3 regions of the Phyllobacterium sp. RCAM01083 genome follow, and region 2 is predicted to be linked to each of the others. Evidence: riboswitches for the same ligand, from Rfam matches in the RefSeq annotation. Region 2 holds a riboswitch; each other region holds the start of a gene.
What was found. Region 2 has a riboswitch for thiamine pyrophosphate ahead of thiC (phosphomethylpyrimidine synthase ThiC). Riboswitches for the same ligand answer to the same signal wherever they lie in the genome.
Positions count from the first base shown of each region.

Region 1: linked by a shared signal. The riboswitch ahead of thiB (thiamine ABC transporter substrate binding subunit) and the one ahead of thiC (phosphomethylpyrimidine synthase ThiC) in region 2 are both predicted to bind thiamine pyrophosphate.
Region 3: linked by a shared signal. The riboswitch ahead of ACZ25R_RS19490 (ABC transporter permease) and the one ahead of thiC (phosphomethylpyrimidine synthase ThiC) in region 2 are both predicted to bind thiamine pyrophosphate.

Region 1 covers NZ_JBVFZN010000005.1:3,264,389-3,272,448, reverse strand. Annotated here, with positions in the region: gene ACZ25R_RS22895 (cell division protein ZapA) at 1-94, shown strand, start outside; gene ACZ25R_RS22890 (ABC-F family ATP-binding cassette domain-containing protein) at 125-1,942, opposite strand; gene ACZ25R_RS22885 (YMGG-like glycine zipper-containing protein) at 2,098-2,472, opposite strand; gene ACZ25R_RS22880 (hypothetical protein) at 2,617-2,907, opposite strand; gene ACZ25R_RS22875 (thiamine diphosphokinase) at 3,011-3,637, opposite strand; gene ACZ25R_RS22870 (hypothetical protein) at 3,692-3,889, opposite strand; TPP riboswitch at 4,047-4,163, shown strand; gene thiB (thiamine ABC transporter substrate binding subunit) at 4,244-5,227, shown strand; gene thiP (thiamine/thiamine pyrophosphate ABC transporter permease) at 5,232-6,866, shown strand; gene thiQ (thiamine ABC transporter ATP-binding protein) at 6,859-7,611, shown strand; gene ACZ25R_RS22850 (M48 family metalloprotease) at 7,854-8,060, shown strand, end outside.
Region 2 covers NZ_JBVFZN010000005.1:517,639-525,698, reverse strand. Annotated here, with positions in the region: gene thiO (glycine oxidase ThiO) at 1-887, opposite strand, end outside; gene thiC (phosphomethylpyrimidine synthase ThiC) at 887-2,719, opposite strand; TPP riboswitch at 2,817-2,933, opposite strand; gene ACZ25R_RS09205 (NADPH-dependent FMN reductase) at 3,023-3,592, opposite strand; gene rpsU (30S ribosomal protein S21) at 3,801-4,076, opposite strand; gene ACZ25R_RS09195 (RidA family protein) at 4,325-4,669, opposite strand; tRNA gene ACZ25R_RS09190 (tRNA-Lys) at 4,755-4,830, opposite strand; gene ACZ25R_RS09185 (PhzF family phenazine biosynthesis protein) at 4,934-5,851, opposite strand; gene ACZ25R_RS09180 (NUDIX hydrolase) at 6,104-6,814, opposite strand; gene ACZ25R_RS09175 (endonuclease/exonuclease/phosphatase family protein) at 6,817-7,932, opposite strand.
Region 3 covers NZ_JBVFZN010000005.1:2,574,364-2,582,423, reverse strand. Annotated here, with positions in the region: gene ACZ25R_RS19520 (ABC transporter substrate-binding protein) at 1-1,362, shown strand, start outside; gene ACZ25R_RS19515 (ABC transporter permease) at 1,390-2,457, shown strand; gene nikC (nickel transporter permease) at 2,454-3,389, shown strand; gene ACZ25R_RS19505 (ABC transporter ATP-binding protein) at 3,386-4,219, shown strand; gene ACZ25R_RS19500 (ABC transporter ATP-binding protein) at 4,216-4,989, shown strand; gene ACZ25R_RS19495 (TadE/TadG family type IV pilus assembly protein) at 5,115-6,065, shown strand; TPP riboswitch at 6,122-6,224, shown strand; gene ACZ25R_RS19490 (ABC transporter permease) at 6,336-7,079, shown strand; gene ACZ25R_RS19485 (ABC transporter substrate-binding protein) at 7,118-8,060, shown strand, end outside.

The DNA of each region.
Region 1 (8,060 bases), 2.7 Mb from region 2:
GGACAAGAACGACACGGCCATTACCGGCGTTCTTTCCGAAGTCACCACGCGGATCGAAAACCTCGCTGCCAAGATTGCGCCCAAGGCGACCTGATCCTGCCGCGTTGGCTGAACAGGTGAGGCTCTAGCCCTCGATTTCCTCGCGCAGCATTTCCAGCTCGAGCCATTCTTCCTCAAAGCGCTCGAGATCATGCCGCTTCTTGCCTATTTCCTCGACGGTCTTGTTGAAGACCTGCGGGTTTTTGGCAAAAAGGTTCGGATCGGCAAGCTTTGCCTCGAGCTTGTGGATGTCGGCGTGCAGCGCCTCCATCTTGCCCGGCAGGTTTTCCAGCGCGAATTTCTGCTTGTACGACAGTTTGCGCTTTTCCTCGCGCTGCACTGCGGTTTTCTCTCCGGCGGCTTCGGTTGCGGCCTGTGACCTGGCCGTCTTCAGCTCCTTGCGCGTCGCCAGCGCTTCCTTGCGCTGCGCCAGCATGTCCGTATAGCCGCCGGCATATTCGAGCCAGCGCCCGTCGCCTTCCGGCGCAATCACCGATGTTACGGTACGGTCGAGGAAATCGCGGTCATGGCTGACCAGGAGCACGGTTCCGGCAAAACCGGACACCAGCTCCTGCAGGAGGTCGAGCGTTTCCATGTCGAGATCGTTGGTCGGCTCGTCGAGCACCAGCAGATTGGCCGGACGGGCCAGGACGCGCGCCAGCATGAGCCGCGCCCGCTCGCCGCCCGACAGTTCGCGGATCGGCGTGCGCAACTGCTCCGGCTGGAACAGGAAGTCCTTCATGTAGGACGCCACATGGCGCTGTTCGCCGTTGACGATGACATTCTCGCCGCGCCCGTCGGTCAGGTAATCGGACAGGGTCTGGTCAAGGTTGAGACTGTCGCGCTTCTGGTCCAGAACGGCGATTTCGAGATTGGTGCCAAGGCGCACAAAACCGCTGTCCGGGGCAAGCAGGCCCGTCAGCATGGAGAGAAGCGTGGTCTTGCCGACACCGTTCGGACCGACAAAGCCGACGCAGTTGCCGCGCTGGATGCGCGTGGAGAAATCCTTGACCAGCACGCGCTCGCCATAGGCCTTGACCAGATGCTCGGCCTCGATCACCAGCTTGCCGGATTCCCTGGCATCGCTGGCCTTCAGGACGGCGGTTCCCTGCGCACGGCGATGATTGCGGAATTCCCCGCGCATGGACTGGAGTTCGCCGAGACGCCGCATGTTGCGCTTGCGCCGTGCCGTAACGCCGTAACGTAACCAGTGCTCCTCGCGCACGATCTGGCGGCCGAGCTTGTGCAGATCGCGCTCTTCCTCCTCCAGCACCTTGTCACGCCATTCCTCGAAGGCGCCAAAACCCTGGTCGAGCCGTTTCGTAACGCCGCGGTCAAGCCAGACCGTCGAGCGGCTGATGTTTTCCAGAAACCGCCGGTCATGGGAGATGACCACGATGCTGGAGCGGATCTGACGCAATTCGCCTTCCAGCCATTCAATGGTTGTCAGATCGAGATGGTTGGTCGGCTCGTCGAGAAGCAGGATATCGGGCTGGGGGGCGAGAACCTTGGCCAGCGCCGCACGCCGCGCCTCGCCGCCCGACAGATTGTCCGGCTTTTCCTCGCCGGTCAGGCCGAGATGTTCAAGAATGTAGCTGACGCGGTAGAGATCGTCCGCCGGTCCCAGACCTGCCTCGACATAGTCGCGGACATTGGCAAAACCTTCCATGTCGGGCGCCTGGGCGAGATAGCGGACGGTGACGCCGGGATGGCGGAACACTTCGCCGTCGGTCGGCGTGATGAAGCCCGCCGCGATCTTGAGCAGCGTCGACTTGCCGGACCCGTTGCGGCCGACAAGGGCGATGCGATCGCCCTCGCTGACGGAAATCGCCGCATCGCTGAGGAGCGGCGTGCCGCCAAACGTCAATGCAATCCGGTCAAGACGAAGAAGGGGTGGAGCCATGGGTTTTTCAGTTCTGGAAAAGGAGCGCAATTGCCGGACATCTGTGCCGACGGGCGCTTGTCGGCGAGATTGGCGCCGCTGTCAAATATCTTTATGGCATAAAACAGAACAGGCCGGAAAACCGGCCTGTCTGGATCCGTTCAGCAACGCGCCGCTCAGTAGCCGCCGTTGTTGTAACCGTTGTTGTTGTTGTATCCGCCATAGGCAGCGCCGCGGCCGCCATTGCCTTCGCAGGGGGCGTTGTAGATGCTGCCATCGGGCCGCTGATAACGGCAAAGATTCTGATTGCCGTTGCCGCTACCGCTTGGCGTCGTTGCCGTACCGACAGCCGCACCGAGAAGCGCGCCGCCGGCCGCACCGATCACGGTGCTCTTGGTATTGTGTCCGAGTGCCTGTCCGGCGAGTGCGCCGACACCGCCGCCGATCAACGCGCCCGTCCCGGCCCGCTGGTTCTGTTCGCTCGTTTCACAACCGGCCAATGACATGGCCAGAAGCGCGGAAACCGCAATGGCGGTCAAACGAAAACTCATTAGTCAATCCTCTCAACATGAATATAGCGGCCATATCGTGCGGGCTTAATGCGGCAGAACAAAGATCAGCCCGTGCACCCCGGCAGCCTCAAACAAAAACAGGCCGGTTTCCCGGCCTGTTCCGCTTTCCCTAATGGGGAAGGATTAGTAACCGCGGCAAGGCGCGCGATAACGCTCGCCGTAACGGTTTTCATATGTGCAGTAACGGCGGCCATCATTGTTGGCCGTTGCGGCACCAACAGCAACACCACCAACACCACCGATGGCAGCACCAGCCAGTGCGCCACGGCCACCACCGATTGCACCACCAGCCAAAGCACCAAGTGCTGCACCGCCAACGCCATAACCCGCCGTACGCTGCTCACTTGTTGTGCAACCGGCTACCGAAAATGCCAGAAGTGCGGCAACTGCTACTGTCGACAAACTTTTCAACATGGAAGACCTCTCCCGTTTCAAAACTAAACTAACCAGCTTGCGTCCCCAATGCTGTGCCGCAAGAATTGCACTTTCCGCGTTGTTTTACAAGCGGTTCGCAATTTTACGGCGCAGCAATCAGGACTGCATTGCCTGAACGAAGCGATACGTGGAGATTTCCACACACGGCATTCGACACTGTAAGCGATGAACCGAAAGAAAGTTCCATATTTTCCAGCGGCCATCGCGCACCATGGATAAATAATCCGCGCAGGGACGTAAAGGCCACAATGCTGAATACCGTTCCATCGGCAAAATCGAACGCATATTCTCCTGCAACCAGGGGATGCGCTTCCTCGCTTCCGCTGGAGAGAATGATCTTCCGGCCTTCCGCCGCATGGCGGGTGGCCATGGTCAGGTGCAGCAGGGTGTGGTCGGTGCGTTCACCGCCAAAGGCGCCGCACAGGATCACTTCGGTGGCGCCCAGCCGGTAGGCCTCGTTGAGTGCCAGTTCGCCGTCGGTCATGTCCTTGGCGGCCGGAAAAACCGAACGCGGCACATGCGCATAGCGTTCGGCAAGTTCAGGCGATGTCGAATCGAAATCGCCCAGCCACAACTCGGGTTCAACGCCCAGCGCCTGCGCATGGGCAATGCCGCCATCGGCCGCAAGAACGCGCGCCCCGGCAATGAGATGCCGGAGACGGTCGGTGACGTGAACGGTTCCACCAAGAAGAAGGACGAATTTGCTCATGCACCGGCCATAGCATGGCACAAGCCGGTCGCACAGGGCATCCGTGATTCGAGGTTAAACGAAGCGCCCGAGTGCAATCGCGGCCATGCCGGCAATCGCCACGCCGATGGCCAGAAACAGGCTCGGATAAAGCTCCGGGATGAATTTCTGCCGGCGCGGACGCAGGAGGATCGCCTTGCGGCGGGCGTTTTGGGAAGCCGGGTTCTGCTGCACCCTGACATGGGAATGATAAAAACCGTGACCACGAAACATGATTGACCCTTTCCATCGGAAAACAGCCGCACGGGATGTTTTCGCTGGGGACAATAGGCGCGCCAGTATCAGCTTTCGATTTGGCAGAACCGGCAAAACATAAAGATTTCATAAGCATCGACCGCTTGCACGGTTCCGGCCGAACCTCTATCCTTGTCACGCTCTAACGGGGTGCCGGTCGCATGGACCGGCTGAGAGGCGCACGGGGAAACCCTGCCAACCCGCGGAACCTGATCCGGTTTGTACCGGCGGAGGGATTAGACGCGGCAGATTTGCCGGCGCACCAATCCTTTTGAACACTGCTGATAGGAGGCGCCGATGCGGCCATTCGAGACTATTGTAAAAACAGCGGCCATGGTGACCGCTCTGTTCGCCGTCATTCCCCTTGGCACCGCGCATGCCGAAGGCAAACTCACCGTCTACACCTATGAAAGCTTCACCGCCGAATGGGGCCCCGGCCCGAAGGTCAAACAAGCCTTCGAAAAGCAATGTGCCTGCACGGTCGAATTCGTGGCGGTTGCCGATGGTGTTGCCCTGCTCAACCGGGTCAAGCTGGAAGGCGGGTCAACCAAGGCGGATGTGGTGCTCGGCCTCGACACCAACCTGACCTATGAGGCCAGGCAAACCGGCCTGTTTGCCCCCCATGGCATCGACACCTCCGCCGTGAGCATCCCCGGCGGCTACACCGATGATACCTTCGTTCCCTATGACTACGGCTATTTCGCCGTCATCTACGATTCCGAGAAGCTGAAGACCCCGCCGGAAAGCCTGAAGGAACTGGTCGAAGGCGACCCGAAGCAGAAGATCGTCATCGAAGACCCCCGCACCTCGACGCCCGGTCTCGGCCTGCTGCTCTGGGTCAAGTCGGTCTATGGCGACAAGGCCGGGGAAGCCTGGGCAAAGCTGAAAGACCGGGTGCTGACCGTCACGCCCGGCTGGTCGGAGGCCTATGGTCTCTTCACCAAGGGCGAAGCGCCGCTGGTGCTGTCCTACACGACGTCGCCGGCCTATCACCTGATCGCCGAGCGCGTGGACCGCTACAAGGCCATTTCGTTCAGCGAAGGCCATTACCTGCAGGTCGAAGTCGCTGCCCAGACCGTCAACGGGGCGAAAAACCCGCTCTCGGCGCAGTTTCTTGCCTTCATGACCAGCCCGGCGTTTCAGGATGCGATCCCTGAAAACAACTGGATGTATCCCGCTGCGAAAACCACCGACGCGCTGAACCCGGCCTTCGAAACCCTTGTTCAACCCGTCAAGACCCTGGCCTTCCCCTCCGAGGAGGTCGCCAAGAACCGTAAAGCCTGGATCGATGAGTGGCTCGCGGCCATGAGCCTGTAGCATTGTGATTGCCATCCGCAGTTTCAGACCATGGGCGGGGGCATGCGCCCTCGCCTTTCTGGCGGCACTTGCGGGTGGCGCACTGCTTAGTCTCGCATCCGAAGCGCTGCGCGGCAGCACGGAAGGTTTTGCCGCATTCGACAGCTATCTGTGGCGGGTGGCGCGGTTCACGCTGGTGCAGGCGCTCCTGTCCATGCTGCTTGCGGTTGCCTTTGCCATTCCACTCGCGCGCGCCTTGCATGAACATCCCGCCTTTCCCGGCCGCGCGCTGATTCTGCGGCTGTTTGCCCTGCCCTTGGCCTTACCCGCGCTTGTTGCGGTGCTGGGCATCACCAGCATCTATGGCCGCAACGGCCTGCTGGCCTTTGCTTTCAGCAGCCTCGGCATGGACACCATACCCAATATTTACGGGCTTCCCGGCATCCTTCTCGCCCACGTCTTTTTCAACCTGCCGCTGGCGACCCGGCTCGTGCTTGCAAGCCTTGATTCCATTCCTTCGGATTACTGGAAACTCGCCGCGCAGCTCGGCATGGGCGGCTGGGCACGCTTCAGCCTGATCGAATGGCCGGTCATCCGCCGCAATCTGTCCGGTATTGCCGGGCTGATCTTCATGCTCTGCATCACCTCGTTCACGATCGTGCTGACCCTGGGCGGCGGACCGCGTGCCACCACGCTGGAAGTGGCGATCTACCAGTCCCTGCATTTCGATTTCGATATTGCCCGCGCCGTCTCGCTCACACTGCTGCAACTGGGCCTGACCATTGCCGTGCTGCTGCTGCTCGGCCTGACGGGCAAACCGGCAGACGAAGGCTTCAGTCTCCAGACGACCACACGGCGCTTCGAGCGGCCGGGCCGTGCAGCGCAATGTGTCAATACGGCGATCATTCTCCTCGGACTGCTCTTTGTCGGCCTGCCCATGGGCGGAACCGTTGTCTCCGGGCTTGGCGCCGACCTGGCGCGCCTGATGAGCGAATCCATCGTCTGGCGCGCCATTGCCACAAGCATCGTGCTTGGCGCGGCCGCGGCCCTGCTCTCCCTCGCGCTGTCACTGTCGCTTGTCATCGCCCGGGAGTATCAGCAGAGCCGGCGGCGAACGGTTTCGCCGGGTCTGTTCGAACGGTCACTGGATCTGGGGGCGAGCCTGATCATGGTGGTGCCGCCCATTGTCATCGGCGCCGGCTGGTTCATCCTCTCGCGCCATGCCATCAACCCGTTCAGCCTTGCGCCCGTCATGGTCATCGGCGTCAATGCCGCCATGGCCGTGCCCTTCGCCTTCCGCATCCTGCGCCCGGCCTGGGATACGGCCGCAAGCCGCCACAACCGGCTTTGCCTCCAGCTCGGCATCACCGGCTGGGACCGGCTGCGCCTGATCGACTGGCCGGCTTTGCGCCTGCCCATGGGTGTTGCCTTCGCCTTTGCCATGGCCCTGTCGCTGGGCGATCTTGGAACCATCGCGCTGTTCGGCAATGATTCCATCCAGACCCTGCCTTTCCTGCTCTTGCAGCGCATGGGAAGTTATCGCACACAGGATGCAGCGGGACTGGCGCTGATCCTTGGGGTCCTGTGCCTGCTCTTGATGTTCGCAGCCGACCGCGGTGCGGCCAGCCTCGCCCGACAGGACAATGCAAGAGATGGCTGAACAAACGGAAAAGATCACAACCGGCGGCGCCGCGATCCGGCTTGATGCCGTTCGCTTCGATTATGGCGACATGGCCATGCGTTTCGACCTTGCCATCGCACCGTCGTCCATTGCCGCCATCATCGGGCCGAGCGGCGCGGGCAAATCCACGGTTCTCAATCTCATTGCCGGTTTCGAGGCACCGCTCTCCGGCCGTGTGCTGATCGGCGATGCCGATGTCACGCATGCCGAACCATCCCGGCGCCCGGTTTCCATGGTGTTTCAGGACAACAATCTTTTTGCCCATCTCGACGTTGCCGCCAATATCGGTCTTGGCCGCAGGCCGGGCCTGCGCCTCGACGCGGCGGATCAGCAGGCGGTCCACGACGCCATCGCCAAGGTCGGGCTTGCGGGCAAGGAGACGCGCAAACCGGCGGCACTGTCGGGCGGGGAACGCCAGCGCGTTGCCATCGCCCGGGCGCTGGTGCGCAACCGGCCTGTACTGTTGCTTGATGAAGCCTTTGCTTCACTTGGTCCAGCATTGCGCCATGAAATGCTTGATCTGGTCGGACAACTGCAAAAAGATACTGGAATGACTGTTGTGATGGTCACCCATCATCCGGACGATGCTTTGCGTTTACCATCAACGCTGTTCTTTCTCGAAAATGGCCATGTGGCAGCATCGGGACCCGCGGGCGAATTGCTCTCAGCCAAAGGCCCCTCCCTGTTGCGAAAATATCTCGGCTCGCAAGAGTTATCACTTTGACATATTTTGTACTCAATGGGTCTCATAAGAAATCAATGTAATTCTTGCCCCAGCCTGCTCAACGGGCTAGCTAGAAAGTAAGCACACCGATTCCGCAGGCAAAAGACGAGTGAGAACTTGGCTTTAGCGTTTGCACTGGCGCCGCACGACATGAGGACATGATTCTGGGCTCGCACATTCTCCCCATCGGCAATCGACGGTTCCATCCGGCAGTACGAAGCACGACCGTGGTTTCGACGACGCTGCTGCTCGCCTTTCTGTCGGGCTGCCAGGTGCTCAACGTCACCAAGGAAGATGCGCTCGGCCCGTCCTCAAGCCCTGTCATCGTCGACAATGTCTCGAAGAATGACCGGCTGGCCAAACTGAGCGCCGAACAGCATCCCCGCATCCTGGCCACCTATGGCGGCGAGTACAAGGACGCGAAGCTCGAACGCATGGTTGCCAAGGTC
Region 2 (8,060 bases):
AATCCGTGCCGGTACAATCCGTTGATGCTGATCACCCGGCCATCGCGCTCGACGCGCGGAAAATTGTCCGCATAGGCCGGGCGCACGCCGACACCGGTCTCGATGATCGCTGCCTCGCCGAAGGCCGGATGCAGGCTGTAGGCGGCATTGAGCAGTTCCATCATCGACCGGGCAGTAACCGGCCCCGTCGCATCGCTTTCGATCATCGTCGCGCCGACCATGAAGAGGTGATCGGCGCGCGGGACGATGTAGACGGGAAAACGCGGATGGATCAGCCGGACCGGCCGGGCCAGCGCGATGTCGCGGGTTTGCAGGATCAGCATTTCACCGCGCACCCCGCGCAGATCCGGCTTGGCCGTGGAATAACCGGTGCAGTCGACAATGCGGTCGAATTTGCCCTCGTCCCGCTCGTTCTCAAAGCGAACGCCGGATGCGGCCAGCTTGGCCGCCAGCGCCGTCAGGGCGCGGCGCGGATCGAGATGCGCTTCGTCCCGGAAAAACAGCCCCCGGCGGAACCGCCCCGCAAGGTCGGGTTCGAGACTGCCCAGTTCCTGCGCGTCTACGCCGGCAAAACCCGAGGTGCGCGAGGCGAAACGGTCCAATTCCCCGGCATCACGCGCTGGCGCCAGCACCAGCGTGCCGTTGCGCACGACACGCCCCGGCAGGGCCGCCTCCCACCAGGAGGCAGCCTTCAATCCGAGTTCCAGCACCTGTTCATCGGCACTTTCCCGCTCGCAATACGGCGCAAGCATGCCGCCCGCATACCAGGAGGCGGTCGATGACGTGTCGCGGCGCGGGTCGAAGACGGTTACGTCTGCGCCCCGCGCCATCAGTTCATGTGCGGCGGTGAGCCCGGCCACGCCAGCGCCTTTGACAAGAATGCGCATCAGAAATCGTCACCCCCGACCGGAATGGGCACAGCCGCGGACGTCAGCGGCATGTAGAGATCGCCGCCCTGCCGGAATTTTTCCGCCATGGCTGACATGCCCTCCTTCTGCGCTTCGGCGCGGATATCGTGGGAAATCCGCATCGAACAGAATTTCGGCCCGCACATCGAGCAGAAATGCGCCACCTTGTGCGCCTCCTTCGGCAATGTCTCGTCGTGGAACAGCCGCGCCGTTTCGGGATCGAGCGACAGGTTGAACTGGTCTTCCCAGCGGAACTCGAAACGCGCCCGCGACAAGGCATCGTCCCGCACCTGCGCCGCCGGATGGCCCTTGGCAAGGTCCGCCGCATGGGCGGCGATCTTGTAGGTGATCACCCCGATCTTCACATCGTCGCGGTTGGGCAGGCCGAGATGTTCCTTCGGCGTGACATAGCAAAGCATGGCGGTGCCGAACCAGCCGATCATCGCCGCACCGATGCCCGACGTGATGTGATCATAACCGGGCGCGATATCGGTGGTGAGCGGTCCCAATGTGTAGAACGGCGCCTCGCCGCAGACGGCAAGCTGCTTGTCCATGTTCGCCTTGATCTTGTGCATCGGCACGTGGCCGGGGCCCTCGATCATCACCTGGCAGCCCTTGGCCCAGGCAATCTGCGTCAGCTCCCCCAGCGTCTCCAGCTCGGCAAACTGCGCCGCATCGTTCGCATCGGCAATGGAACCCGGCCGCAGCCCGTCCCCCAGCGAGAAGCTGACATCATAGGCACGGCAGATATCGCAGATTTCCTCGAAATGCTCGTAGAGGAAACTTTCCCGGTGATGATGCAGGCACCACTTGGCCATGATCGAGCCGCCGCGCGACACGATGCCGGTGACGCGGTCGACGGTCAGCGGGATGTAATGCAACCGAACACCCGCATGGATGGTGAAATAATCGACGCCCTGCTCCGCCTGTTCGATCAGCGTGTCGCGATAGACCTCCCAGGTCAGGTCTTCGGCAATGCCGCCGACCTTTTCCAGCGCCTGATAGAGCGGCACGGTGCCGATCGGCACGGGGGCGTTGCGGATGATCCATTCGCGGATATTGTGGATGTTGCGGCCGGTCGACAGGTCCATCACCGTGTCGGCACCCCAGCGGATGGCCCAGACCATTTTTTCCACTTCCTCCGCCATGGAGGAGGTCACTGCGGAATTGCCGATATTGGCGTTGATCTTGACCAGGAAGTTGCGGCCGATGATCATCGGCTCGAGTTCGGGATGGTTGACATTGGCCGGAATGATCGCCCTGCCCCGGGCAATCTCCTCGCGCACGAATTCCGGTGTGACATAATCCGGCACCGACGCGCCGAAGGAATTGCCGTCGCGCTCCAGCTGCGCCCGCGCCGCGTCGCGGCCGAGATTTTCGCGGATCGCCACATATTCCATCTCAGGCGTGATGATTCCCGCCCGGGCATAGGCGAGCTGCGTCACGGCTTTATCGCCCTTCGCCCGCAGTGGCCGGTTGCGCACCGGGAACTCCGGGGTCAGCCGTTCACCGGTGACGAAGCCATTGTCCTCCAGCTTGACGTGGCGGCCGTCATAGGCGGCAAGGTCGGCATGGCCGGCAAGCCAGCTTGCGCGGATGCGCGGCAGGCCCTTGGCGATGTCAATCGCAGCGTTGGCATCCGTATACGGCCCGGACGCGTCGTACACCGTCACCGGCGGCTCGCCCGCTGTCGGATGCACCGATATCTGGCGCAACGGCACGCGGATATCCGGATGGATATGGCCGGGTTTGTAAATTTTGATCGAGGCCGGCAGCGGTCCTGCCGAAACGGTTGGGGTAATTACGGTCATCATCAGGCTCCTAAGCAATCAAGCGTGGAAACCCAGTTCTGTGCCGGAAGGATGAAAAGAGATTGCGAATCCGGATACGGATGTGCCGAGGCTGACTCGCATGACTTTCGCACCGTCCCTACGCCAGTATGAACTGGATCAGGTTCAACGGGTCACTGCGCTGCAAAAGCCAGCAGAATCTCAGCCCCTTGTCGGGACCCCCCTGGTGAATGTCTTGAATTGAACGCCCGATCCGCCATTTGTCAAGCGAATCGGTAAAATCGTGTGTGTGGCGCCCCGTCGATTCCGGGCACCTTGACCGGATCAGGACGCGCGCAGCGGCTTCAACGCATTGCTCCACTTGAGCAATTCGCCAATCATGGTGTTAGCGCTCGCCGTCACCAGTTCATTGGCCTGGAAGACGCCTTCATCGTTGATGAACTGCTGGTACGCCGGAACGGGAACGCCTTCGGGAATGGGAACCATCCGCAGCCCTGCGATGAGGCCCTTGACCGATTCGACCGAGCGCAGGCCGCCCGACACGCCGCCATAGCTGACGAAACCGACCGGCTTGTAGTTCCATTCCTGCCAGAGATAAATGATCGCATTGGTCAGGGACGGCGGAGCGAAATAGTCATATTCCGGCGTCACGAACACGATCGCATCACCCGCTTCGATCAGCGCGCTCCACTTTTTCGTGTGCGCATGTTCATACTTCCGGGCACGCGGGTGGTTGGGTTCGTCGAAAACCGGCAGGTTGAGATCCGCCAGGTCAATCAGAACCGGCTCGAACTGGCCGTCCTGGCTGGCAAAATCATGGAACCATTTGGCAACCGGCTGACCGGCGCGGCCCGGACGGGTGCTGACGTGGACGATGTTGAGCTTGGGTGCCATTGAAAGGTCTCCATAAGGCTTGAATATCATGGAGCATGCATAGGCGCGGCGTGATGCGGCGCACAAGAAGGCACTTTTTTGAAACCGGGTAATATCGATGTGAAGACGATAGTTATGGCGGAGTCTTCACAAAACGAAACCCGCTCCAGCATGGCTCGCTGTGCGGGTTCTGTCGCGTTTTGCAAGGACCGGAAACTCCGGTCATTGATTATCGGTTGTTGCTGAAATCGCTGGTAGCGGCACCTGGACGGGCAACGCGTTCTTTCTTCTTCGGACCAGGAAGCAGACCTTCACGCTGTGCCTGCTTGCGCGCTGCCTTGCGGGCGCGGCTGACGGCTTCAGCCTTTTCACGGACACGGCGCTCGGACGGCTTTTCAAAAGCCTGGCGCGCCTTCATTTCGCGAAAGAGACCTTCGCGCTGCATCTTCTTTTTCAGGACCCGGAGGGCCTGTTCAACATTGTTGTCACGGACGAGAACTTGCAATCGTTTTCCTTACCCATGCTTGTCTCGTCTTGCGGGCGTAAGCGTCACAATCAGACAAGCGTTTGATGAATTACCACAACGGCAATCCCGAGAAGCGCGGACTTTATTCATTCCCGCGCTAAAAATCCAGTGCACAGGAGCAGTTTTACTGACATCCACTTCATTTCATCCCGGCAAATTCAATATTTCCGCCGGGATGAACCTGCCGCCCTGCCAAATCCGCCGTGTCGGGCGGATTTGGCAGGGAATCAGATGGCAGCGGTGATGATGATTTCGACGAGGTAGTCCGGGGTCGCCAGCTTGGCTTCGCCGGTGGCGCGCGCAGGCGTGTTGGCCGGATCGACCCAGGCATCCCAAACCGCATTCATTTCGGCAAAGTCCTTCATGTCGGCCATCCAGATGATCGCCTGCAGGATCTTGGACTTGTCGGAACCGGCTTCCTTCAACAGGCGCTCGACCGAAGCCAGGACATCCTTGGTCTGCTCGGTGACGCTCTTGCCCGGTGTGCCTACCTGCCCTGCGAGATAAACCGTGTTGCCATGGATAACGGCCTGGCTCATGCGTGGACCGACTTCAATACGACGAATGCTCATGGAAAGCTCCTCTAGCAGTTTGGGTAGATCGATACTGGACAGGCATATAAGAAAAAAGGGCCATACGGCCCTTTTTTCAAAGAAATGGTGGGCACAGTAGGGATCGAACCTACGACCCGCTGATTAAGAGTCAGCTGCTCTACCAACTGAGCTATGTGCCCGTCAGCCGCTTTGACGACCGAAGGTGGGGGCTCTATAACGGGGCAAAACCGGCCTGTCCAGCCCTTCTTGAAAACTTTATGTCAGCTTTGAACAATAAGTTGTTTAAACAAAAAGCTGTCCCTCCGCCGTCTTGACCGCCGAACCGCCGATACGCCCGCCGGCAAGCTTCTGGTCGGCGATATCCAGTTCCAGCCGCAATCGCGATGGACGGCCCATTTCCTGGCCCTGTTCCAGCCACAGCCGCAACAATCCGTCGAGCGGCTGGTCAAAATGCTGGATGGCCCCGGCAAAGGCCGCCGTGGCGGAACCCGTTGCCGGGTCCTCGTAGGTGCCTTCGTCGCTGACAAACATCCGCGCATGAAAATTACTGTCGTGCAGCGTCGTTTCGCGGCAATAGACATAGACGGGCAGCTGGCGCCCGTCGATGACCGGTGCCGCCATTTTCATGGCGTCCTGGTTGATTCGAATCCGACCGGCAGCCGCCAGCCCGTGAATCGGGATCAGCAGGTAGGGCACGCCGGCATCCCAGATGGTCGGAACGTGATTCTCGAAGCCGATCTCCTTGGGTTCGAGACGCAGGGCATTGGCCAGCGCGATCCTGTCGGAATTATACGGCACCTGTTCCGGCAGCTTGGGAAGATCGAATTCGGCAAACGCTCCCGCCTTGCTGAGTTTCACGCCGCAGCGGACGGGGCCGATCTTCTCTTCCAGGATGATCAGCGTTTCCTGATCGCCCGCCACATCGGGAAAGCGGCTTTGCGCCAGGGCAATGGCGGACCCGACAGTCGGATGACCGGCGAAAGGCATTTCATAATCGGGCGTAAAAATCCTGATCTGGGCCGTATGGGCGGGATTGTGCGCCGGCAGGACGAACACCGTCTCTGACAGATTGAATTGCCCGGCAATCCGCTGCATGGCGGCATCGTCCAGCCCGGCTGCATCGTGCACAACCGCAAGGGGATTGCCCGTCAGGACCTTGTCGGTGAAAACATCATAGACTTGATAGTGCCGGCTGCTCATTTGCATACTCCTCGTCAAACCCTCGGCGAAAGTAGACACTGGAGAGAGCTGTTCAAGATAAACCTTGTGACGGTGACATTCCAGCCTGCAGGCCATCTGGTGCGTGGTTCGACAAGCTCACCATGAGGGAGGTGGTTGACTGCAAGTTCAATCACAAACGTAGCAGAATAGAACGCCCTGCAATCCTCACTCACCCTCATGGTGAGCTTGTCGAACCACGCACGGCAGAAATGCAACATTGCCTCTCTCGGTTCATGACCTGAAGTGCCAGTCGCCAAAGGTGGCGAAGGTACGCGGCGTCGCCTCCCCCATCTCGCCGGCGGCCGAAATGGCACAGACCCCGTCCAGCTCCGGATCGGCTTGGGCGGCAATGGTGGCGCGAATGGATGTGAGCAGTTCATCTCCGGTCTGCCGGAAATAGTAACGCCGGAACACGGCAATGCTCCGCTCCACCCTGACGAGATAGGCCATGTCGTCCCGGTGCGATGCGGTGCCAAGATCGATGCCGGTTTCCTCGGCCACCTCGCGCTGGGCATTGCCGTCGAAATCCACCTGATCGCCCACCAGGTCGCCCGCATCGAACGAGCCAGCCGGGAAATACACCCGTCCCGCCGCCGATGTTGTGGCGCCCATCTGCCCGGCAATCAGCCTGTTATCCGCCGATACCATGACCCCGACGCTGAAGATGTGCCAAGGCTTTGCAGCCGTGCGGTTGCGCTTCCAGTGCATCATCGTGGCAAAGGTGGTGCGCCTGTAGGCCGCGCGGAAAATACCGGCATCGATCCCGGCCTGTTCAGCCAGGAAGAACGAGCCGTCGAACAGCGTGGGATTGGCCGCCAGTTCGCGTGTCCAGTTTGCGGCTATGTCAGTGCGATGCTGAACATCGTAGGCGAGAGGCCCCTCCTCCACGCGCACAATGGCCTGACGGATCGGGATGACGGCTGCTTCGGGAATGGTGTGCATGGTCAGATGACGTTGAACGTGACGGCAACGGGGCAGTGATCGCTTGCCTTGGGGCGGTCCCAGCCGATCCTGGGAAACAGCTCGACCTTCTGGTCCGGCGGGAAAATCGTGCGGTATGGCTGGCCGCGCCGGATGATGTCGGGCACAACCTTGCTGTTGGTCCTGGCCAATGCGGGCGACGCGAGGATGTAATCGAGCTGGCACAGGTGGCGCTCCTCCGGGCCGCGCGTATGGTACAGCGTCCAGCGATCCATCACCGGACGGCGTTCCACCAGATTTTCGCAGAACCCGCCGTCCAGCAGCACGTCGACGCTGCTCGTCGCCTCGCGCACCGGCTCAAACGTGTATCCGGCCAGCGAATCGCCGCCAATGACGATGCGTTCGCGATAATCGTTGAAATCGCCGCAGATCACCCAATGCTTGCTGGCCGAACCGCCGCTATCGGCAAACCGGTCCTCGATGATCCGCCGCACCGCCTTGGCTTCGGCCACGCGCACCGGCATGGAGGCCGTGCGCCCGTCCAGCCCGTTGCGCGGCGGCCCCATGGATTTGAAATGGCTGACAAACAGCGTCAGCGGCCGCCCGCCGATGCGCACGTCGATCTCCAGGCAGTCGCGCTTGAAAATGCGCTCATGCGGCTCAAGCCCGAGCGCCGCAATCTCGGCGTTGTACAGACCGAAATCATTGTAGGTGACGTGGGCATGGCTGGTCATTTCGATGAATTCGATCGGCTCGCCGTGCCGGGTCTGGTCACGCATCAGCACCGCCACGTCGATGCCGCGGCTGTCATTGCCTTCCAGCATGTATTTGTGCCGGTAGCCCTCGCCGACCATCTTGAAGAGATAGCCGAACTCGAAGGCATTCAGCGCACCGATATTGTCGACTTCCTGCAGGCAGAGAATATCCGCATGGGTTTCGGCGATGGCAAGCGCCGTCAACTGGCGCGTGTCGTCCGCATGGGCGATGGCCCGCGCCTGTTCCAGCTGCCGGTACTGTTCCTCGTCATTGATCTGGAACAGCTGCAGCGTCCGGTCCTTGTTCAGATTGTTCTTGAAGCCGGAGAAATCGAACCTGTTCATCAGATTTTCGACGTTGAACGTGGCGATGCGTACAGACATTCACAGACCCTGAATTATGAAACCGACAGTCGAAGCAGGACGTTGTTGTGAACCTAGCCTGATTGCCCCACGACAACCAGTGCCGAAACCGTTACCGCGGGGATTTCCGCTTGGCGGTAGCGATAGGG
Region 3 (8,060 bases), 2.1 Mb from region 2:
CCGGACGTTGCCGAGAGCTGGACGGTCTCCGACGATGGCCTGACCTATACGTTCAAGCTGAAGCCGGGCCTGAAATTTGCTTCCGGCAATCCGCTGACGGCTGAAGACGTCGCCTATTCCTTCGAACGCGCCATCAAGATCGACAAGAGCCCCGCCTTCATCCTCACCCAGTTCGGCCTGAAGCCGGACAATGTCACCGCAAAGGCCAAGGCAACGGATCCGAGCACCTTCGTTTTCACCGTTGACCAGCCCTATGCCCCGAGCTTCGTGCTCAACTGCCTGACATCGACGGTTGCATCCGTCGTCGACAAAAAGCTGATCTCGCAGCATGTGGTCGACAATGACTACGGCAATGCCTGGATGAAGACCAATTATGCCGGTTCCGGTCCGATGAAGATCCGCGACTGGCGCGCCAACGAAATCCTCGTTCTGGAGCGCAACGACAATTATCACGGCACCAAGGCGCCGCTCAACCGCGTGATCTACCGCCATGTCAAGGAAAGCGCCACGCAGCGCCTGCTCCTGGAAAAGGGCGATATCGACGTTGCCCGCAATCTGGAGCCCAACGACCTGGAACAGGTGGTCAAGAACAGCGACATCAAGACGACCAGCGCAGCCAAGGGCACGATCTATTATTTCAGCCTCAACCAGAAGAATGCGAACCTGGCCAAGCCGGAAGTGCGTGAAGCGCTGAAATACCTCGTCGACTATGACGCCATCGGCGAAAAGCTGATCAAGGGCATCGGCGAAATCCACCAGACCTTCCTGCCGAAGGGCATTCTGGGCGAGCTGGACGAAAAGCCCTATTCCCTCAACGTGGCGAAGGCCAAGGAACTTCTGGCCAAGGCCGGCCTGAAGGATGGCTTCTCGGTGACGATGGATGTGCGCAACGGCCAGCCGGTGACGGGCATTGCCGAATCCGTGCAGCAGACCTTTGCCCAGGGCGGCGTGAAGCTGGAGATCATTCCCGGCGACGGTAAGCAGACGCTGACCAAATACCGCGCCCGCACCCATGATATCTATATCGGTCAGTGGGGCGTGGATTACTGGGATCCGAACTCCAATGCGGAAACCTTCACCAGCAATCCGGACAATGCCGATACGGGCACCAACAAGACGCTCGCATGGCGCAATGCCTGGGATGTGCCGGATCTGACCAAGGAAACCAAGTCGGCTCTGCTGGAACGCGACACTGCCAAGCGCGCCAAGACCTATGAGGATCTGCAGAAGAAGGTTCTGGCAACCAGCCCGTTCGTTCTCCTGTTCCAGCAGACGGAAGTTGCCGGTATCCGCTCGAATCTCAAGGGTTTCAAGCTCGGACCATCTTTCGATACCAATTACGTTTTCACCGTATCGAAATGATCAGGGCAAGCGCCCAAGGCTGAAATTATGACGACCACAGAAACACAACTGGAGGCCAGGCGTTCAGGCGCCTGGGCCTCCGGCCTTGCCATTGCTATTGGCCGCTTCGTGCTGATCGGCGCGATCACTTTCCTCGGCCTTCTCGCCGTGACTTTCTTTATCGGACGGGTCATTCCCATCGATCCCGCCCTGGCGATCGTCGGCGATCGGGCTCCGGCCCATGTGGTTGAGCGCGTGCGCGAGGAATATGGCCTGAACCTGCCGCTCTATGAGCAGTTCTTCATCTATGTGAAAGGCGCGCTGCAGGGTAATTTCGGCAATTCGGTCTTGACCTCCAATCCTGTCATGACCGACATCCGCCGGGTGTTTCCCGCCACCATGGAGCTTGCCACGTTCGGCACGCTCATCGGCACGCTTTTCGGCGTACCGCTTGGGGTTCTTGCCGCCGTCAAACGTGGCAGCCTGATCGACCAGATCGTGCGTCTGATCGGTCTTATCGGCTATTCCATGCCGATCTTCTGGCTCGGATTGCTGGCGTTGCTGGTCTTTTATGCCAAGCTTGGCTGGACTTCGGGGCCGGGCCGCATCGACGTCATCTATGAATACACATTTACACCCATTACCGGCTTTTATCTGCTTGATGCGGTGCTGCAGGGCAATTGGGACGCCTTCTGGAATATCTTCTCATTCATCATCCTGCCCGCTTCGCTGCTTGGTTATTTCTCGCTTGCCTATATCAGCCGCATGACCCGCAGTTTCATGCTCAATGAGCTGGAACAGGAATACATCGTTGCCGCCCGCGCCAAGGGCCTGTCGGAAACCCGCATCATCTGGGCCCATGCCTTGCGCAACGCCGCCGTGCCATTGGTGACGGTCATTGCCCTGTCCTATGCCAATTTGCTTGAAGGTTCAGTCCTGACCGAAACCGTCTTCTCGTGGCCGGGCCTCGGCCTGTACATCACCAATTCCCTGCAAAACGCGGATATGAACGCGGTCCTTGGCGGCACCATCATCATTGGCGCAGTGTTCATTGCCATCAATCTCCTGTCTGATCTTCTGTATCAGGCGCTTGACCCACGGACGCGCGCACGATGAGCCAGACAATGCATACACCGCCTCCACCCATGTCACGCCGTCAATGGCTGATGAGTGACCGTCCGCAATCGCGCCTGCAGGCAAGACTTGGCCGCGCCTATCTGGTGTGGGGCCGCTTCGCCAGCAACCGGCTGGCGCTTGCCGGCCTTGCCATTATCGTCGCCCTGCTGGTGGTTGCGGCATTGGCCAATGTTCTTGCGCCACATTCACCCGTTATCGGCGACCTGCGCAATGCGCGCCTGTTGCCACCCGGTGGTGATTATTGGCTCGGCACCGATGATCAGGGCCGTGATATTCTCTCACGCCTCATCTATGGCTCGCGCCTCACGCTCTATGTCGTGATACTCGTAGCGATCATCGCAGCGCCCATTGGCCTGATCGTCGGCACTGCCGCGGGTTATGCGGGAGGCTGGGTCGATTCCATCCTTATGCGCCTCACCGATATTTTTCTGGCCTTCCCAAAGCTTATTCTTGCACTTGCGCTCGTCGCGGCCCTGGGACCTGGTATCGAAAATGCGGTCTTTGCCATCGCCGTGACGTCCTGGCCACCCTATGCGCGTATTGCGCGCGCCGAAACACTGACGATTCGCAATTCCGACTATATTGCAGCCGTCCGCCTGATGGGGGCCTCGCCGGTCCGCATCGTCCTGCGGCACATCATGCCGCTCTGCCTGTCCTCGCTGATTGTCCGTGTGACCCTGGATATGGCCGGTATCATCCTGATTGCCGCGGGTCTTGGCTTTCTTGGTCTCGGCGCTCAGCCGCCATTGCCGGAATGGGGGGCGATGATTGCGTCGGGCCGCCGTTTCATCATGGATCAGTGGTGGGTTGCCGCAGCACCGGGCTTTGCCATCCTGATCGTCAGCCTTGGCTTCAATCTGTTGGGCGATGGCCTGCGCGACGCGCTTGATCCGCGAGGCAATAACCAATGAGCACCCTTTTGACTGTCAAGGACCTGCGGGTCCAGTTTCCGACCCGGACGGGTGTGGTCGATGCCGTGCGCGGTGTATCCTTCACGCTCGGCCGCGAACGTCTCGGCATCGTCGGCGAATCCGGTTCGGGCAAGTCCCAGACCGGGCGCGCCATCATGGGGCTGACGCCGCCGCATGCGAAAATTACCGCAGAGACGTTGAATTTCGATGGCATCGACCTGCTGAAAGTCTCGGCTGCCGAACGGCGGTCGCTGCGCGGCAACCGGATTGCCATGATTTTGCAGGACCCGAAATATTCGCTCAATCCGGTCATGAGCATCGGGCGGCAGATCGTCGAGACGCTGCGCACCCACGAACGGGTCAGCAAATCCGAGGCGCGCAAGCGTGCGCTCGACATGCTGGCCGCCGTGCAGATTCGCGATCCCGAGCGCGTCTTCGATCTCCATCCGCATGAGGTTTCGGGCGGCATGGGGCAGCGCGCCATGATTGCCATGATGTTGATCACCGGCCCGGAACTGCTCATCGCCGATGAACCGACCTCGGCGCTCGACGTGACTGTTCAGCTGGATGTTCTCGCCATCCTCGACAATCTGGTGCGCGATCGCGGCATGGGGCTGATCTTCATTTCGCACGATCTGCGGCTGGTCTCGTCGTTCTGCGACCGGGTCATCGTCATGTATGCGGGCCATATCGTCGAGGAGATCGCCGCCAAGGACCTGCACAATGCCAAACATCCCTATACGCAGGGGCTTCTGAACTGCATGCCGAAAATTGGTGCCGATACCCATCCTCTCCCTGTCCTTGATCGCAAGCCGGAGTGGGCGGCATGACGACATCTCCTGTCAAAGCGCTTGTCGTCGACAAGCTTGAAGTCACGTTCGACCGTTTCCGCGCCTTGCGGGGTGTCAGCCTCGATGTGATGCCCGGTGAATCCTTCGGGCTCGTCGGTGAATCCGGCTCCGGCAAATCGACATTGCTGCGGGCGGTTGCCGGGCTGGCGCCGACCAGCGGCGGCTCGATCACCGTGAATGGCAAGCTGCTGGACAAGAAGCGCACCAAGGCGTTCTATCGTGAAGTGCAGATGGTGTTCCAGGACCCCTATGGTTCGCTGCACCCGCGCCAGACCGTCGACCGGCTTCTGCTCGAACCACTGGCGGTCCACGGATTTACCGACATTGAAAAGCGAATCCTGCGCGCGCTCGACGAGGTGGGCCTCGGCTCCAGCTTCCGCTTCCGCTATTCGCATCAGCTATCCGGCGGCCAGCGCCAGCGCGTCGCCATCGCCCGGGCATTGATCCTGGAGCCGTCGATCCTGCTGCTCGATGAACCGACATCGGCGCTCGATGCATCCGTACAGGCCGAAGTGCTGAACCTGCTGGAACAGATACGCCGCGATCGCAAGCTGACCTTCCTGATGGTCAGTCACGATCTGGCTGTGGTCACTCACATGTGCGACCGGCTGATGGTCATGCAGAGCGGTGCCGAGGTGGAGCGCCTTTCCGCCGCCGATCTTGCCGCCCGCAAGGTGACACAGGCCTATACGCGCAATCTGCTCGTTGCCAGCGAGGGTTTTGTGCGGCCGGGTGCACCCGCTGCCTAGGTCGTGCTTTATCGGATTTTTACCATGGTGCACGACTTATCGCAGATTGAGACAATCTGAACGAATTTGCTAAGCAGGCATTTACGGCATGGCCTTCATGGTTCGCTCAACAACCGGAGCGGGCTATGAGCAAATTCAAACAATTCCTGAGAGACAAGCGTGGGGCCACGGCACTGACCTTCGGTCTGCTGCTTGTGCCGCTTATGGGCATGACCGGTCTTGCCCTTGACTATACCGTTGCCTCAAATGAAAGAGTCAATTTGCAGAACGCCGCTGACACAGCGGCGCTGGCCGGTGCCTCCATCTTCACTGGTGGCAATGCACAGGCGGCCGAGGACAGGGCGCGGGCCTTTTTGCGGGCCAATCTTGGCGCCAAGGCGAGCACTGTCAGTGTCAATTTCAGTGCAAAGGACCAGAAGGTTACCGTCAATCTGGGAGGGCAGACCAATACCCTCTTCATGTCGTTGCTGAACCAGAACTCAGTCCAGATTGGTGTTACCGCCACCGCCCTTGCGCCGCTCAAACCAAGCAGCGCTTCCATTACGGTTGGCGATGTCTACGGCTATTGGTTCAAACGTGTGACCATTGTTGGGGTGTTGCTAAACGGCACCGAGAAGGCTTTGGGAACAGTTGTGTACAACCCCTATGATCACAGCGGCGCTAACGGGCGGGGGACCGGTACCACTGTTCCCAATAAGAATCAGATGACGACAATCAATCTTGACGGGTACAAAGATCTCTATTTGAAAATGGACGTCAAACAGGATGGCTGCGATCTGGGTAAGAGAAACAAGGACACCAACAACAGATATGTACAATGCGTTACTGATTCCACGAAGACCCAATACGACGCGACCTTGAAAACAAATGATAAAGACCAAGTGTACTATCTGTTTGTTGATGGGAAGCAATTGCCGAAGGGCACAATACCACCAATCCTTGATATTCTGAGCTGTACCGGTACCCATCAGCATGCATGGGAAGACGGCGGTGGTTGGGATCAGCAGGACTTTTTCTATACCGTTGTCACGGCCTGCAAAGCCGTTGACAACGAAAATGTCCGCTTGATCAACTGATGTCTGCAATCCCTGTGCGGCGCGATTGACTTTACGCCGCCGCCGCTCCATCATGACTTCATTCCGAGGGGGGCACTGTACAGTGCTGAGATAGCGTCGAGCTGGACCCTTGAACCTGATCCGGGTTATGCCGGCGTAGGAACGGGAATTGAGCATTCTTCACGCACTCTGCCTTGTCTTCGCACATATCCGGATCTCCACACGTTTGATGGAGTCCTGCAGATGCCGTTTTCGCTGAACCACCAATCGCCGAGTTTGTGACGGCCCGCCATGCGCATGCTCGTCCGCATCGCCGGAGCCCTGCTGGCCGTGCTTGCGTGCTGGCAGCTCGCTGTCTGGATGCTGCAGCCGCCGCGCTTCATCCTGCCCGGCCCCGGTTCTGTCATTGCCGCCCTGGTCGAGCAGCAGCATTATCTCCTGAGCAACGCCGCCATCACGGTGCTTGAGATCGTGCTCGGGCTGTTCTTCGGTGCCATGGCCGGAATCCTTGTTGCGCTTCTGGTGGCCGGCCTGCCGGGTTTCGGCCAGATCGTCTGGCCTCTCCTGCTGGTCCTGCAGGCGCTTCCGGTCTTTGCCATTGCGCCGCTTCTGGTTCTCTGGTTCGGCTTCGGCCTTGCGTCCAAGGTCGTCATGGCCAGCCTGATCATCTTCTTCCCCGTCGCCTCGTCCTTTGCCGATGCACTGCGCCGGACCAGTCAGGACCTGCTGGATGCCGCCGCCCTGACACAGGCCTCGCCGCTGGCGACGCTGTTCCTCATCCGTGTGCCCAGCGCCTTGCCCGGCCTCGGTTCGGGCCTGCGTGTTGCGGCGGTCTTTGCCCCCATTGGCGCCGTGATCGGCGAATGGGTCGGTGCCTCGCGCGGACTGGGCTTCGTCATGCTGCAGGCCAATGCCCGCATGCAGACCGATACGCTGTTTGCTGCCCTCATCATCCTCGCCGTTCTGACCATCGTTCTGCGTTTCCTCGTCGATGCCTTCGCCGCACGTCTCACGCCCTGGGTGCAGGCATCATGACCGCTCCGTTTACCCGTCCCGTTGATAAAGGAATGCCCATGTTTCGCCGCCGTGCGTTTGCCCCCGCCATCATCCTGCTAACCGCCTTGTCTCTCCTCGCATTTCCCGCCGCGGCGGCAGACAAGCTGTCTGTCCTGCTGGAATGGTTCGTCAACCCCGATCATGCACCGCTGGTTGTTGCCCGCGAAAAGGGCTTCTTCAGCGAAGCGGGACTGGATGTGGATCTGATCCCGCCAGCCGATCCGGCAGCGCCGCCGCGCCTCGTGGCGGCCAAGCAGGCGGACATCGCCATCGGCTATCAGCCCAACCTCTATCTCAGCCATGATGAAGGCCTGCCGCTGGTGCGTTTCGGCACCCTGGTGGAGACGCCGCTCAACACGGTGACCGTCCTCGCCGATGGCCCGATCAAGAGCCTGAAGGACCTGAAGGGCAAAAAAGTCGGGTTCTCCGTGGCTGGTTTTGAGGATGCCATGCTTGGCGCGATGCTGAAATCCGAAGGCCTGAAGACGGGAGATGTCGAGCTGATCAATGTCAACTTCGCCCTGTCGGCATCGCTGATCGCCAATCAGGTGGATGCCACGGTGGGCGGCTACCGCAATTTCGAGCTGACGCAGATGGCGCAGGAAGGCCACAAGGGAACGGCATTCTTTCCCGAGGAGCATGGCGTGCCCGTCTATGACGAGCTGATCTTCCTGACGCATCCCGATCTGGCGAAAGACGACCGTTTGAAACGTTTCATCGGCGCCGTGGAAAAGGGAGCGATTTATCTGACCAACCATCCCGATGAGTCCTGGTCGCTGTTCGTCAAGGCCTATCCCGATCTCGACAATGCGCTGAACCGGCAGGCATGGATCGATACATTGCCGCGTTTTGCCAAGCGTCCCGCGGCCCTCGACCGCAGCCGTTATGAACGGCTCGGCGTGTTTATGCACGAGGCGGGGCTGATCAAATCGGTGCCCAAGGTGGATGACCTCGCCGTTG